One region of the Methylobacterium sp. Leaf111 genome, then DNA from elsewhere that is predicted to be linked to it. Evidence: predicted binding sites of a transcription regulator. Region 1 holds the regulator's gene; the other holds the start of a gene.

Region 1 (7,286 bases):
GCAGCTTCCACGGCCTGAAGTCGGTCAACCTCAACTTCCACGACCGCCAGGTCACGGCGCTGATCGGCCCGTCGGGCTGCGGGAAGTCCACCCTGCTGCGCACCTTCAACCGGATCTACAGCCTGTATCCGGACCAGCGCGCGGAAGGGGAGATCCTCCTCGACGGCCAGAACGTCCTGGATTCCGGGGTCGACTTGAACGAGCTGCGCTCGCGCATCGGCATGGTGTTCCAGAAGCCGACCCCGTTCCCGATGTCGATCTACGACAACGTCGCCTTCGGCCTGCGCCTCTACGAGAAGCTGCCCAAGGCCGACCTCGACATGCGCGTCGAGGAATCCCTGCGCAAGGCCGCCCTCTGGGACGAGGTGAAGGACAAGCTCAAGCAATCCGGCATGGGCCTCTCGGGCGGCCAGCAGCAGCGCCTCTGCATCGCCCGCACGGTGGCCCAGCGCCCCGAGGTGATCCTGTTCGACGAGCCGACCTCGGCCCTCGACCCGATCTCGACGGGCCGCATCGAGGAGCTGATCGAGCAGCTGCGTTCGGAATTCACCATCGTCATCGTCACGCACAACATGCAGCAGGCGGCGCGCATCTCGCAGTTCACCGCCTTCATGTATCTCGGCGAACTGGTGGAGTTCGGGCCCACCACGCGCATCTTCATGAATCCGGAAAAGCGCCAGACGCAGGACTACATCACCGGCCGCTTCGGCTGATCCTCCGCCGGCCGGTCTCGGCCCGCGTCCCCCATCACCGCCAGGGCGGGCCCCGGACAGGCGGGCCCGATCGAGGAGCGAACCCCATGCCCGACCACATCGTCAAATCCTACGATACGGACCTCGAGGACCTGCGCCGCTCGATCTCCGAGATGGGCGGCATCGCCGAGAAGATGATGACCGAGGCCGGCGAGGCCCTGGTGCGCCGGGACGCGCCCCTGGCCCAGGCGGTGATCGCCGCCGACGCCCGCCTCGACACCCTCCAGCGCGAGATCGAGGAGCGGGCGATCCTGCTCATCGCCCGGCGCCAGCCCCTGGCCATCGACCTGCGCGAGACCGTGACGGCGATCCGCGTGTCGAACGATCTCGAACGCATCGGCGACCTCGCCAAGAACGTCGCCAAGCGCGTCGTGGCGATCGCCGACCAGATCCAGCCGCAGAAGATCGTCATCGGCGTCCAGCACATGAGCGACCTGGTGCAGGAGCAGCTCAAGGACGTCCTCGACGCCTATGCCAGCCGCGACACCAAGGCGGCCCTCGACGTCTGGGAGCGCGACGACGCCATCGACGCCCTCTACAATTCCCTGTTCCGCGAGCTCCTGACCTACATGATGGAGGACCCGCGCAACATCTCGTTCTGCACGCATCTCCTGTTCGTGGCCAAGAACATCGAGCGCATCGGCGACCACACCACCAACATCGCCGAGACGATCCACTACCTCGTCACCGGCGAGAATCTCCTGGCCGAGCGCGAGCGCCCGAAGAACGACGCGTCCAACTACGCCACCGTGGACATGCCCGGCGCGGCCTGACCCCCGTGCCGCTCTGATCGAAAGCGCACGATGAGTACGCGTATCCTGATCGTCGAGGACGAGGAGGCCCTGACCCTCCTCCTCCGCTACAACCTCGAGGCCGAGGGGTTCATCGTCGACTCGGCCGCCCGCGGCGACGAGGCGGACCTGCGCCTGCAGGAGCAGGTGCCCGACCTCGTCCTGCTCGACTGGATGCTGCCGGCCCTGTCGGGGATCGAGCTCTGCCGCCGCATCCGCGCCCGGCGCGAGACCGAGCGGCTGCCTGTCATCATGCTCACGGCGCGGGGCGAGGAGGGCGACCGCATCCGGGGCCTCGGAACGGGCGCCGACGACTACATCGTGAAGCCGTTCTCGGTGCCGGAGCTCCTCGCCCGGGTCCGCGCCCTGCTGCGCCGGGCCAAGCCGGCCCACGTCGCCAACCTGCTGGTGGCCGGCGACATCGAGCTCGACCGGGTCAGCCACCGCATCCGCCGGGAAGGCCGCGAGATCCATCTCGGGCCGACCGAGTTCAAGCTCCTCGAATTCCTGATGCAGAGCCCCGGCCGGGTGTTCTCGCGCGAGCAGCTCCTCGACGGCGTCTGGGGCCACGACATCTACATCGACGAGCGCACGGTCGACGTCCATGTCGGGCGCCTGCGCAAGGCCCTGAACCGCCCGCGCCAGAGCGACCCGATCCGCACGGTCCGCGGCTCGGGCTACTCCTTCGACGAGATGTTCGAGGCCGAGGCCGAGTAGCCGATCCCGAGGCGCGCCGGCCCAGCCGTCAGGCGGACAGCCGGGCCCGCCGCCTAGGCGAAAATCATCGCGTCGGTGGGCAGGTGGACGGTGAAGGCCTTGCCCTCGTCGACCCAGCCCGGACCGGCGGCGCCGTGGTTGATGCCGTTGGCTTCCTCGGCACTGCCGGCGAAGTGATGCTGGCCGGTCTGGGTGTTGTAGAAGCGCTCCAGGGTCAGGCCGCCGGGGGCGCCCGCATCCGCGTAGGCCTCGAAGGCCACGCCCTCGTACGTGTAGGTCGGCGCCGTCTTGACGACCTGATCTCGCTCGGCGACGCTCGTCGTGAAGAAGTGGGCGTTCGAGGCCGTGTCGAAGAACCGGAACACGTCCACCGTGTCGGCGCCCTGGGCCGGGGCCGCCCACGGGGTGCCCTCGTAGGTGAACCACGGCAGCGTCTTTTCGATCTGCGCCTTCTCGGCCGTGCTCGTGGTGTAGAAGTGATCCCCCGTACGGGTGTCGTAGAACCGATAGACCGCCGTGACGGCGGTGCCGGCGACCGGGCTCGTCTGTGCCGCCGCGGCCACCACCGGGGCGGGCGGCGCACCGTACAGGGCCTGGATCCCGGCGATGTCGCCGGCCGCCAGGGTCGTGATGCCCCTGTCGAGGATGGCGTTCATCACCTCGGGCTTGGCGTCGTAATGGTCGAGGCCGAGCGCGTGGCCGATCTCGTGCAGCGCCACCAGGGAGAGATCCACGTTCTGGGTGCCGACGATGCGGGCGCCGGAGGCGTGCCAGCCCTCGCCGCTGTCGAAGGTCACCTCCGCGGACTGCATGCGCTGGCCGCTGTAGGAATAGGTGGCGTAGCCCAGGGTCTTGCCGAGCCCGTCGATCCCCCCGAGGGTGAAGTCGATCTGGGCGTTGGCCGTTGCGGCCACCTGCTGGAAGGCGATGTCGGCGGCGGCGGCCCAGGTAGCGAAGGCGGCCTGGAGGAGGCTCACGAAGCCGGTGGGGATCGTGCCGTCGACGGCCCAGGTGACGGTGCCGCCGCCCGTGCCTGCCGCGCCCGTTCCCCAGCGCGGACCTTCCAGCGCATAATCCCCCATCGACCGCCCTCCCGTGCGTTCGGGCCAGGGTCGGCGGCAGAGGTTGCGAAATCCTTACCGGACCGGCCGCCACGCGTCGGGGCGGCACGTCCTCACACGATGCTGCGCACCACGCCGCCATCGACGCGCAGCGCCGCCCCGCTGGTGGCGCTGGCGGCCGGGCTGCAGATGTAGGCGACCATGCTGGCGACCTCCTCGACGGTGGCGAGGCGGCCGATCAGCGAGGTCGGGCGGTGCTCGGCCACGAAGGCGCGGCCGGCGGCGTCGAGGTCGACCTCGCCCCCGGCTCCGCCGTCCTGCCCCTGCGCCATGCTCTTCATGAAATCGGCGACCCCCTCGGACAGGGTCGGCCCCGGCAGCACGCTGTTCACGGTGACGCCGCTGCCCGACACGGTCTCGGCGAGCCCCCGGGCCACGGCGAGCTGGGCGGTCTTCGTCATCCCGTAGTGGACCATCTCCACCGGGATGTTCACGCCGGATTCGCTGGAGATGAAGACCACCCGGCCCCAGCCGCGCGCGACCATGCCGGGGGTGTAGGCCCGCGCGAGGCGCACGCCGCTCATCACGTTGGTCTCGAAGAACCGCTGCCAGTCCTCGTCCGGGATCTCGAAGAACGGCTTCGGCTCGAAGATGCCGGTGTTGTTCACCAGGATGTCGACGTCCGGCAGGCCGGCGACCACGCGGGCCGCCCCGTCCGGACTGGCGACGTCCCCGGGCGCCCCGATGAAGCCGGCACGGCCGGTCTCGCGCTTCAGGCGGTCGACGGCGTCGCGGACGCGGTCCTGCGTCCGCCCGTTGATCGCCACGTTGGCGCCGAGTTCGCCCAGGGCCTTGGCGATGGCGTAGCCGATGCCGCTGGTGGAGCCGCTGACGAGGGCGCGCTTGCCGGAAAGGTCGAGGTTCATGGGATCGTCCTTCGGAGAGGCACTGATCCGGGTCAACGCGCAGGTCGGGCCCTGGTGCGATCGCGGCGGATGCGTCAGGCGCGGGGCTGGCGCCGCAGGACGCTGGTCACCGCCCCGAGGCTCGCCAGCGCGACGGCGCACCACAGGGTCGCGGTCACCGGCCCGGCCGGCGGGCCGCCCTGGTGCAGGCCGAAGATCACCGCCACCAGGGCCGCGCCGAAGGATTGTCCGGTGAGGCGGGCGGTGGACTGCATCCCGCTCGCCCCGCCGCTGCGGTCCCGCGGGGCGCTGGTGATGATGACCTTGTTGTTGGGCGACTGGAACAACCCGAAGCCGAGGCCGCACAGGGTCAGGCGCCAGGCGATGTCGGGATGCGACGCGCCCGCGGGGAGGAGGGCCGTCGCCGTCAGGCCGGTGGCCATCAGGGCGAGGCCGAGGCCGCCGAGCAGCCCCGGGGCGTAGCGGTCGGCGAGGCGCCCCGAGATCGGGGCCATCAGGGCGATGGCCAGGGGCCACGGCGTCATCAGGAAGCCGGTCTGGGTCTCGGAGAGGTGCAGGACGTCCTGGAAGTAGAAGGGCAGGGCGACGTAGGCCATCATCTGGGCCGCGAAGGAGGCGACCGAGCTCGCCATCGACAGGGCGAAGGCGGGAATCCGCAGGAGGTCGACGGGCAGGAGCGGGCGCGCCAGCCGGGTCTGGGTCCGGACGAACACCGCGCCGATCGCCAGGGCCGCCCCGATCTCGGCCAGCGCCACGCCCCGGGTCACCGGGTCGCCGAGGCCGTCGACCCCGATGATGAGGAGCCCGAAGGTCACGGCGTTGAGGAGGGCGCTGCGGACGTCGAAGCGCCCGCCGCTCCGGGGCGTCACCGGGAGGGTGCGGGCCCCCACCGTCAGGGCGATCAGCCCCACCGGCAGGTTGACCAGGAACAGCCAGGGCCAGCTCGCCACCGACAGGATGGCGGCCGCCACCGTCGGACCGGCGGCGGAGGCCATGGCCACCACCAGGGCGATGTTGCCGACGCCGCGCCCGATCATCCGCTGCGGGTAGATGAAGCGCACCAGGGCGGTGTTCACGCTCATGATGCCGGCGGCCCCGAGCCCCTGCGCGATCCGCGCGGCCACCAGGGCTTCGAAGCTGGGGGCGAAGGCGCAGGCGACGGACGCCGCCGTGAACACGGCGAGACCGGCGAGGTAGATCCGGCGATAGCCCAGGATGTCGCCCAGGGCGGCCAGGGGCAGCAGGGCGGCCGTCACCGCGATCTGGAAGCTGTTGGTCACGAAGATCGCCGCGGAGGGCTCGACCCCGAGGTCCTTGGCCATCACCGGCAGGGCGACGTTGACGATGGCGCCGTCGAGGACCGCCATGGTCATGGCGAGGCCGATCGCGAGGAGCGCCAGCATGCGTTCGCGCACCGGAATGCCGTCCAGTCCGGGCTCGGGCGGTGTCCGGGGCGGGAGATCCTGGTGCGGGAGATCTTGACCCTGGGAGGGATCCTGATCCCGGGACGTCGTCCGGTCCGGGGAGGAAGGTCGGCTGCGCGGATCCGGGCCGGGAACGTCGGTGGTCATGGCCGAGCCCTGGGACGCCGGGCCGGAAACCGCAAGGGCCGGGGAAACGCGGCGTGTCGTTTGTCACCGGGATCGGGCGACGCTGGTGTGGAACCTGCGCTATGTCAGCCCGGTGCGTAGGATTGCGCGCCGTTGCCGGGACCCCACATGGACGCGCTCCTCAAACTCTCCGCCCTGCTGCTGGCGGCCCTGCTGTCCGTGGCGACCGCCGCCGCCCAGCCGAGCGCCAACGACACGGCGCCCCTCGGCATCGCCCTGGAGGGCTTCGCCTACCCGTACCCGGTCTTCTATGTCGAGCGGATGCGCGACGGCGAGCGCCAGCGCCTCGCCTACATGGACGTGCCCGCGGAGGGACAGGCCAACGGCCGGACCGTCCTGCTGCTGCACGGGCGCAACTTCCCGTCGAGCTACTGGCAGCCGGTGATCCAGGCCCTGACCCGCGCGGGCTACCGGGTGCTGGCCCCGGACCAGCTCGGCTTCGGCAAGTCGGCCAAGCCCGTGGGGCCCTACACCTTCGACGCCATGGCGGCCGACACCGTGGCGCTGCTCGACTCCCTCGGCCTGGCGCGGGTCGACGTGGTGGCCCATTCCATGGGGGGGATGCTGGCGGTGCGCCTCGCGCGCAATGCCCCGACCCGGGTCAACAGCCTCGTCCTCGAAGCGCCGATCGGCCTGGAGGATTACCGGTTCACGGTGCCGCCGGTCTCCGACGCCACCCTGCTGCGCCTGGAGGGCGACGCCACGGCGGAGTCCTACCGCCGCCAGCTGATGACGAACTACGCCCTGTCGCTGCCGGCCTCCGCCATCGAACCCTTCGTGTCGCTGCGCGAGCGGGTGAAGGGCTCGGGCGAGTATCCGCGCTGGCTGCAGTCCTTCGTCAATGCCTACCAGGCGATCTGGGGGCAGCCGGTGGTGCACGAGATCCCGCTGCTCCCGGTCCCGACCCTCTTCATCATGGGCGAGAACGACCACAACGCCCCTGGCAAGCCCTTCGCGCCGGAAGCCCTCCGGGCCGGGATGGGGCGCAATGCCGAGCACGCGCGGACGCTGGCCGGCCGGATGCCGAACGGCCGCGCCGTGGTGCTGCCCGGCATCGGGCACCTCGTCCACATGGAGGTGACGGACCAGTTCAACAGCCTGACGCTCGAATTCCTCGACGGCCACTGAGCGCCGGGCCACCACGACGGGAGAGACGACATGAGCGTGCGCATGGATGTCGGCGTGATCGGCCTCGGACGGATGGGCCGCGGCATGGCGGCGAGCCTGGTCCGGGCCGGGCACAGGGTCCGGGTCTGGAACCGCTCGGCCGGCGCGGCCGACGGGCTCGACGGGGTGGTCCCGGTGGCGAGCGCCGCCGAGGCCTTCGCCGGGGATGCGGCCATCACCATGCTGGCCGATGACGCGGCCCTGCGGGCGGTGATCGTGGAGGGGGGCCTCCTCGACGGCGCCGCGCGCCCGGGCCTGCATC
Region 2 (7,286 bases), on a different contig from region 1:
CGGCACGCTGGCTCTCGATCACGGCGGCGTAGTCGTTGGCGATGCGCAGCTTGACCGGCACCCCGAGGGCCTTCGACAGGTAGGCGGTCATCGGCGCGTAGCGATCGGTGGTGCCCGACGCGTTCTCGGCCGGGATCACCGCCAGGGTCAGCTCCGGATAGGCCGCACTCCAGTCCTGGGCGGCGGCGGGCGCGGCGAGGAGGGCGAGCGCGAGGGCTCCGGCGAGGGATCGGCGGGTCAGCATGGGAAACTCCCGGATGGAGGGTTTCAGGACTCAGGCGACGAGGGCGGCGGGGTAGGGCGCGCGGCGCGCGGGCGCGTCCATGACCTCGCCCGCCTCCAGCCCGTAGAGCTGGCGGGCGACGTCCTCGGTGAGGTCGGCGGGGGAGCCGTCGAACACGAGGCGGCCGTCGGCGAGGCCGACGAGGCGGTCGCAATAGGTGCGGGCCAGATCCAGGGAATGCAGGTTGCACAGGACCGTGATGCCGTGGCGCCGGTTGGCCTCGGCCAGGGCGTCCATGACGATGCGGGTGTTGCGCGGGTCGAGGGAGGCCACGGGCTCGTCGGCCAGGATCAGGTCGGGGGCCTGCATCATCGCCCGCGCGATGGCGACGCGCTGCTGCTGGCCGCCGGAGAGCTGGTCGGCCCGGTGCCCGGCGAAGTCGCCCATGCCGAAGCCGTCGAGGGCGGCCAGGGCCAGGGCGCGCTCGCGCTCGGACCAGAGCTTGAGCAGCGCGCGGTGACGGGGCACCTCCGAGAGCCGGCCCATCAGGACGTTGCTGAGCACGTCGAGGCGGCCGACGAGGTGGAACTGCTGGAAGATCATGGCGCAGCGCGCCCGCCAGCGCCGCAGGTCGCGCCCGCGCAGGGCCGTGACGTCGAGGCCGTCGAACAGGATGCGGCCGCCCGTCGGCTCGGCGAGGCGGTTGATCATCCGCAGCAGGGTCGACTTGCCGGCGCCCGAGCGCCCGATCACGCCGACGAAGCGGCCGCGGGGGATGGCGAGGGAGACGCGCTCCACGGCGCGGCGGTCGCCGTAACGGCGCGTCAGATCTTCGAGGATCAGCATGCGGGTATCCGGCGCTTCACGATGAACGCCGGTAAACCCGCGGGGCACGACAGGATCATGACAGTTGTTCGGCTAATCGAGAGCCGGAAGTCTCAGGCCTCTGCTTCGTAGCGCTCCAGGAACGCGTCGATCGACAGGGCGCGGAAGTCCGGCAGGGCGCGGCGCAGGCGGGCGTGGTCCCAATCCCACCAGGCCAGGGCCAGCAGGCGCTCGGCGATCGCCTCGGGGAAGCGGCGGCGCACGACCCGGCCCGGATTGCCGACCACGACGGTGTAGGGCGCGACATCCCGCGTCACGATCGTGCCGGCGCCCACCACCGCCCCGGTGCCGATGGTGCGCCCGGCCAGGATGACGGCGCCGTGGCCGATCCAGACGTCGTGGCCGATGCGGACGGGCAGGGCCCGGCGCCGGGCGAAGAAGGCGGGCTCGTCCCGCTCCTCCCCCGGCCAGTAGGCGCCGGCCCGGTAGGTGACGTGGGATTGCGAGGCCCGCTCCATCGGGTGGTTGCCGGGGTTGATCCGCACGTGGGAGGCGATGGAGCAGAACTTGCCGATGGTGGTGTGGTTCGCCTGCCCGTCCTCGACGATGTACGTGTAATCGTCGAGATGCGTCTCGCTGAGGCGCGTGCGCGCGCCGACCTCGGTGTAGCGGCCGAGGCGGCACGCCGAGAGCTCGGCGGTCGGGTGGACGGCCGGTTCGAGGCCGAGGCGATCGGAGACCATCGGGCGATCCTGTCAGGCGAGGAAGGGAAGGCGGCGCAGGAGGCGGAACGGGCCCGCGCCGTCCTGGACGACCACGCTCACCGCATCGACCGTCAGGTCGGGCAGGCCCGCGGCGGCGGCGGCCAGCAGGGGCAGGGCGGTCGCCCCGTCCTCCGGCCCGAGGGGGCCGGTGAGCGTCATGTGGAAGCGGAAGGCCTCGAAGACGTGCGGATAGCCCCAGCGCTCCAGCAGCGCCCGGCCGCGGGGATCGAGGCGCTCGGGGCGGCGGCGGGCCCGCTCGGCGGGCGTGAGGGGCGCGCGCAGGGGATCGAGGGCCGCGACGCACTCGGCGGCGAGGAGGCCGAGGGCGGCCGGGGGGGCAACCGGCACCAGGGCGGCGAAGGCCCCGAGGGCGGCGACCCGCAGGGGGCCGACGGGCAGGGGGCTCCGGTGCGCGGCCAGGGCCTCGGCCGCCGCGAGGAGATCGGCCTCGGTGGCGCCGGGGGCGAGGCGCATCGGCGCCTTCAGGGTGGCGTGGAAGCCGTAGGTGCGCGGCTCGGCGGTGTGGGCGGCCAGGATCGCCCGGAGCGCCTCCGGGCCGGGCGCCGGGCCGGGACCGAGGATCGCCTCGCCGAAGGCGTCCAGGGCCGAGCCGGGGGCGGGCGTGAAGTAGAGGGCGTATCGGGCGGGTCGGTCCAACGGGGTCGTGTCCTGGCGGCACGCGAGGGGCGGGGTGGGCCGCACGGGGTGCGCCCGCGCGCGAGGTGCCGAAGCGCGCATACCACGGGCGCCCGACGCCGATATGACAGGCTGGGCGCCGTCCGAGGCGCGATGAGGCGATGGCCGTGTCCGCGCGCAGGCACAGACAGATCCGGACCCTGACTCCGCCCTCCCTTGCCGTGGCGGTCGCCCTGCTAGTGGCCGGCGGGGCCGGCGCGCAGGCCGCGGGGGAGGCGCCCACGCGCCGCTTCACGGCCGCCTACGGCCTGAGCTTCCTGAACCTGCCGGCGGGCGAGGCGAGCCTCGCGGTCGAGCGGGCGGACGCGCGCTACGCCCTCGAGCTCGAGGCGGGCCTGCGCGGCCTCGCCGGCTTCTTCTTCGACGGGGCCGGCAAGGCCACCGTCGCGGGGTCGACGAATCGCGCCGGCGCGGTCACCGCCACCTTCCGGATCGACAGCCGCTACGGCGGCAAGCCGATCGCGGTGGAACTCGACCTCGCCGGCGGGCGCGTGCGCAGCGCCAGCGTCGCGCCGCCCCCGACCCCGCGCGACGACCGGGTCCCGGTGGCGCCGGAGGACAGGGTCGGCGTGGTCGACCCCCTGACCATGCTGACGATTCCCCTCGGGACCGCTCCCCTGGACCCCGGCCTGTGCGACCGGCGCATCCCGGTCTTCGACGGGGCGAGCCGGGCCGACCTCGTGCTGTCGCGGGGCAGCCTCGCCACGGTGACGGAGGGCGCCTATCGCGGCCCCGCCCTCGACTGCCGGGTCCGGTGGGTGCCGATCTCCGGGCACCGCTCCGGCGGGAGCAACGTCCGCCGCATGGCCGCCAACGACGACATGCGGGTGCGCTTCGCCCCGATCCTCGACGGGGCGCTGCTGCTGCCGCTGTCGATCACGGTCGCCACCGGCTGGGGCTCGGTGCGCATCGAGGCGACCCGCTGGGGCGGGGCGCCGCCGGCCGGCCCGGACGCCCCGGCGGCGAGGCCCGGCGTGACCGTGCGGCTGCCCAACGCCCGCTAGCTGGGGCGTGGCTGGGACCGGGCCCGGCGACGACCTCGTGCCGCCCCGCACGCCGGCGGTGGAACGCCCGTTCCCCCGCCGCGTTCGCCCCGCGACGCAGCACAGGAGACGCCAGCATGGCCAATGCGATGATCCACGACATCTTCAGCGGCACCCCGAACCTCACCACCACGGAGCGCGCCGTCTCGGTGGTGCTCGGCCTCGGCATCGCCGCCGCCGCCGCGCAGCCGCGCCCGAACAAGTGGCTCAGCCTCGCGGCCCTCGTGGTCGGCGCCGGCCTCGCCATCCGCGGCGCCACCGGCCACTGCGCCGTCAAGGCCGCCACCGAGGCCTGACCGGCCCCGCGCCCGGTGCCCACGGCATCGGGCGGATCGCGACCGGACACGAAAAAGGGGCGCCTCGGTGAGGCGCCCCATCTCGTTTCGGGCTTCGGACGTCGCTGGCCTTACAGCGTGGTGGTCGAGCGGCGGCCCTGGATGAAGCCGTAGATCGCCAGCACGACGATGGCGCCGACGACGGCGCCGATCAGGCCCGCGCCCTGGTTCGGACCGTACCAGCCCAGCGCCTGGCCGAGGAAGGTGGCGACGAAGGCGCCGACGATGCCGAGGATCGTGGTCAGGATGAAGCCGCCGGGCTCGTTGCTGCCCGGCATGATGAACTTGGCGATGACACCGGCCAGAAAGCCGATGATGATGGTCCAGATGATACCCATGAGCTGATCCTCGAACTTGGCCGAACCCTCTGGGTCGGACGTCACTGGCGGCAGGGGCCGGCTTTCGAGCCTTGGCCTTGGCGCATGGGGTGAGAACGCCGCACCCGCGGGATGAGTTGCGCCGCACGACGGGACTTTGTCACGTGGACGGAAACGCCGATCCGGCGCGCCCGGTTCGCCGCGCGCGCCGGGCGCGGGGGGCCTTTACGTTCGGGTCCCCGACGCGGCACAACGCTTGCCCCGAGCCGGGATGCCAAGGGGGCATTCCAGGGGTGCCCAGCGGCATCCCGCGGCCGACACGCGAGAGGCACGTATCCCCGCCATGACGATCCAGCGCTTCGAATCCGGTCCCCGCATGAGCCAGGCCGTCACCTACGGCGACATGGTCTTCCTCGCGGGCCAGGTGGCCGGCACGGTGGTGGGCGCCGGCGTCACCGCGCAGACCCAGGAGATCCTGGGCGAGATCGACCGCCTGCTGGCGGCCGCCGGCACCGACAAGAGCCGCATCCTCACCGCCACCATCTACCTGGCCGACATCGCCACCTTCGCGGAGATGAACGCCGCCTGGGACGCCTGGGTGGCGAAGGACAACCCGCCGGCCCGCGCCACGGTGGAGGCCAAGCTCGCCGCCCCCGAATACCTTGTCGAGATCGTGGTCGTGGCCGCGAAAGGACAGGCATGAGCCGAGCCGGCACCCGCCGCGCGCTCCTGTCCGGGGGGCTGGTCGCCGGGGCGCTCGCCGCCCTGGCGCCCGGCCTGCCGGGGGCCCGGGCGCAGACGCCCGCGCCGCAGGGCGAGCGCGTGGTCAACATCTACAACTGGTCGGACTACATCGACCCGAAGGTGCTCGACGCCTTCACCCGGGAGACCGGGATCAAGGTCGTGTACGACACCTACGACAACAACGAGATCCTCGAGACCAAGCTGCTGGCCGGGCGCTCGGGCTACGACGTGGTGGCCCCTTCCGGGCCGTTCCTGCAGCGGCTGATCCGGGCGGGCGTGTTCCAGCCCCTCGACAAGGCCCGGATCCCCAACCTCGTCCATGCCTGGCCCGAGATCGCCGCGCGGCTCGCCACCTACGACCCCGGCAACACCTACGCCGTGGACTACATGTGGGGCACCACCGGCATCGGCGTGAACCTCGCCCAGGTGCGCGAGCGCCTGGGGGCGAACCAGCCCCTCAACAGCTGGGGCCTCGTCCTCAATCCGGGCCTGATGGCCAAGCTCAAGGATTGCGGGGTGATGCTGCTCGATTCCCCCGAGGACCTGATCCCGAACCTGCTGCCGTTCTACGGCTTCAAGCCGGATTCCAAGCGCTGGGACGACATCACCCAGGTCACCGACGCCCTGTTCAAGGTCCGCGGCTCGGTGCGCAAGTTCCACTCCTCGGAATACATCAACGGGCTGGCCAACGGCGACCTCTGCCTGGCGGTCGGCTATTCCGGCGACATCATGCAGGCGCGCAAGCGGGCCGAGGAGGCCAAGAACGGGGTCGAGATCGGCTATGTCATCCCCCGCGAGGGCGCGCTGATGTGGTTCGACGCCCTCGCGATCCCGAAGGACGCCCCCCATCCCGCCGAGGCCCACCGCTTCCTCGACTACCTGATGCGGCCCGAGGTGGCGGCGGCCAACACCAACTTCGTCTCCTACGCCAGCGGCAACGCGGCGGCCCGGAAGTTCGTCAAGCCCGAGATCCTGGCCAATCCCGGCATCTACCCGGACGAGGCGACGATGCAGCGCCTCGCCAGCAACACCGCCTGGGACGACCGCACCCAGCGCTTCGTCACCCGGAGCTGGACCCGGGTGCGCACCGGCCGCTGAGGCCGTCGCCGACCGGACCCCCAAACGAGAACGGCGGCCCCGAGGGACCGCCGTTTCGTGTTTCGGCGCGAGCGCCCGACGATCAGTTGCTGGCGAGGTGGGGCATCGGGTCGACCGGGGTCGCGCCCTTGCGGATCTCGAAGTGGAGCTGGGGCGAGGTCACGTTGCCGGAGGCGCCGGACTTCGCGATGGTCTGGCCGCGCTTCACCTTCTCGCCGGGGCGCACGTCGAGCTCGCCGTTATGGGCGTAGGCCGAGACGTAACCGTTGGAGTGGCGCACCAGGACGAGCTTGCCGTAGCCCTTCACGTCGGAGCCCGCATAGGCCACGGTGCCGTCCTCGGCGGCCTTCACCGCGGTGCCCTCGGGCACCGAGATGTTGATGCCCTCGTTGCCGGAGGTGCCGTAGCCCGAGATCACCCGGCCCTTGGCGGGCCAGCGGAAGGACTGCTCGGAGGCGGCGACCGACCCGGTGCTGGCCGGCTCGGCCTTGGGCGCCTCGACCGCGGCGACCTTCACGGGCGCCTTGGCGGCCTCCTTGGCGGCGGCCTCCGCGGCCTTCGCCTCGGCGACCTTGCGGGCGGCCTCCTTGGCGGCGTCGGCCTTGGCCAGCTTGGCCGCCTCGGCCTCGGCCGTCTTGCGGGCCGCCTCGGCCTTCTTGGCCGCGTCCTTGGCCGCGTCCGCCTTCGCCTCGGCCTTCACCTCGGCCTTGGCTTCCTTGATCTCGATCTTGCGGACCGCCTTGTCCTCGGCCTTGGCGACGGCCTGACCGGGACGGGGATGGGCCTTGCGGGCCTCGGCCGCCTTGGTCTCGGCGAGCTTGGCGGCGGCCGCCGCCTTCTCCGAGGCCTTGCGGGTCTCGGAGGCCTTCGCAGCCTCCACGACCTTGCGGGCTTCGGCGAGCTTGGCGGCCTCGGCCTGGCGCTTGGCCTCGACCTTGGCCTCGGCGGCCTCGCGGGCCTCCGCCTCGCGGCGGGCGTCGGCGGCACGCTTCTCGGCGGCCCGGTCGATCACCTTCGGGGCCGGCGCGGCGGGCACCGCGCGGGTGCTCATGCGGGCCGCATCGGGATTCATGCCCGAGACCGCCGAACCCGTCATGCCGCCCGAGACCGGCTCGGTGGAGGCGAGACGCGTGGTCTGGGGCCGGGCCGGGGCGGGGGCCGCCGCCATCGGGCGGGGCGACATGGCCGCCGGCGAGGAAGCCGCGCCCGGGGCCCCGAGGGCCTGGGACTGGATGCGGCTG

Evidence for each region. The regulator PhoB, encoded in region 1, activates phosphate uptake and scavenging genes when phosphate is short. The targets are predictions, from matches to a motif close to TGTCATNNANCTGTCAT.
Region 2: a site for PhoB is predicted at 2,562-2,578, ahead of ASF41_RS06820 (DUF1045 domain-containing protein). Genes of this name have one in related genera too.

Annotation. Positions count from the first base shown of each region.
Region 1 is NZ_LMNE01000073.1:41,365-48,650, forward strand. It holds gene pstB (phosphate ABC transporter ATP-binding protein PstB) at 1-713, shown strand, start outside; gene phoU (phosphate signaling complex protein PhoU) at 800-1,525, shown strand; gene phoB (phosphate regulon transcriptional regulator PhoB) at 1,556-2,260, shown strand; gene ASF41_RS21675 (matrixin family metalloprotease) at 2,314-3,342, opposite strand; gene ASF41_RS21680 (SDR family NAD(P)-dependent oxidoreductase) at 3,435-4,247, opposite strand; gene ASF41_RS21685 (MFS transporter) at 4,322-5,650, opposite strand; gene ASF41_RS21690 (alpha/beta fold hydrolase) at 5,966-6,985, shown strand; gene ASF41_RS21695 (NAD(P)-dependent oxidoreductase) at 7,028-7,286, shown strand, end outside.
Region 2 is NZ_LMNE01000006.1:40,420-47,705, forward strand. It holds gene phnD (phosphonate ABC transporter substrate-binding protein) at 1-244, opposite strand, end outside; gene phnC (phosphonate ABC transporter ATP-binding protein) at 275-1,069, opposite strand; gene ASF41_RS06815 (DapH/DapD/GlmU-related protein) at 1,162-1,791, opposite strand; gene ASF41_RS06820 (DUF1045 domain-containing protein) at 1,804-2,469, opposite strand; gene ASF41_RS06825 (DUF3108 domain-containing protein) at 2,610-3,512, shown strand; gene ASF41_RS06830 (DUF2892 domain-containing protein) at 3,629-3,847, shown strand; gene ASF41_RS06835 (GlsB/YeaQ/YmgE family stress response membrane protein) at 3,958-4,224, opposite strand; gene ASF41_RS06840 (RidA family protein) at 4,547-4,906, shown strand; gene ASF41_RS06845 (polyamine ABC transporter substrate-binding protein) at 4,903-6,045, shown strand; gene ASF41_RS06850 (M23 family metallopeptidase) at 6,128-7,286, opposite strand, start outside.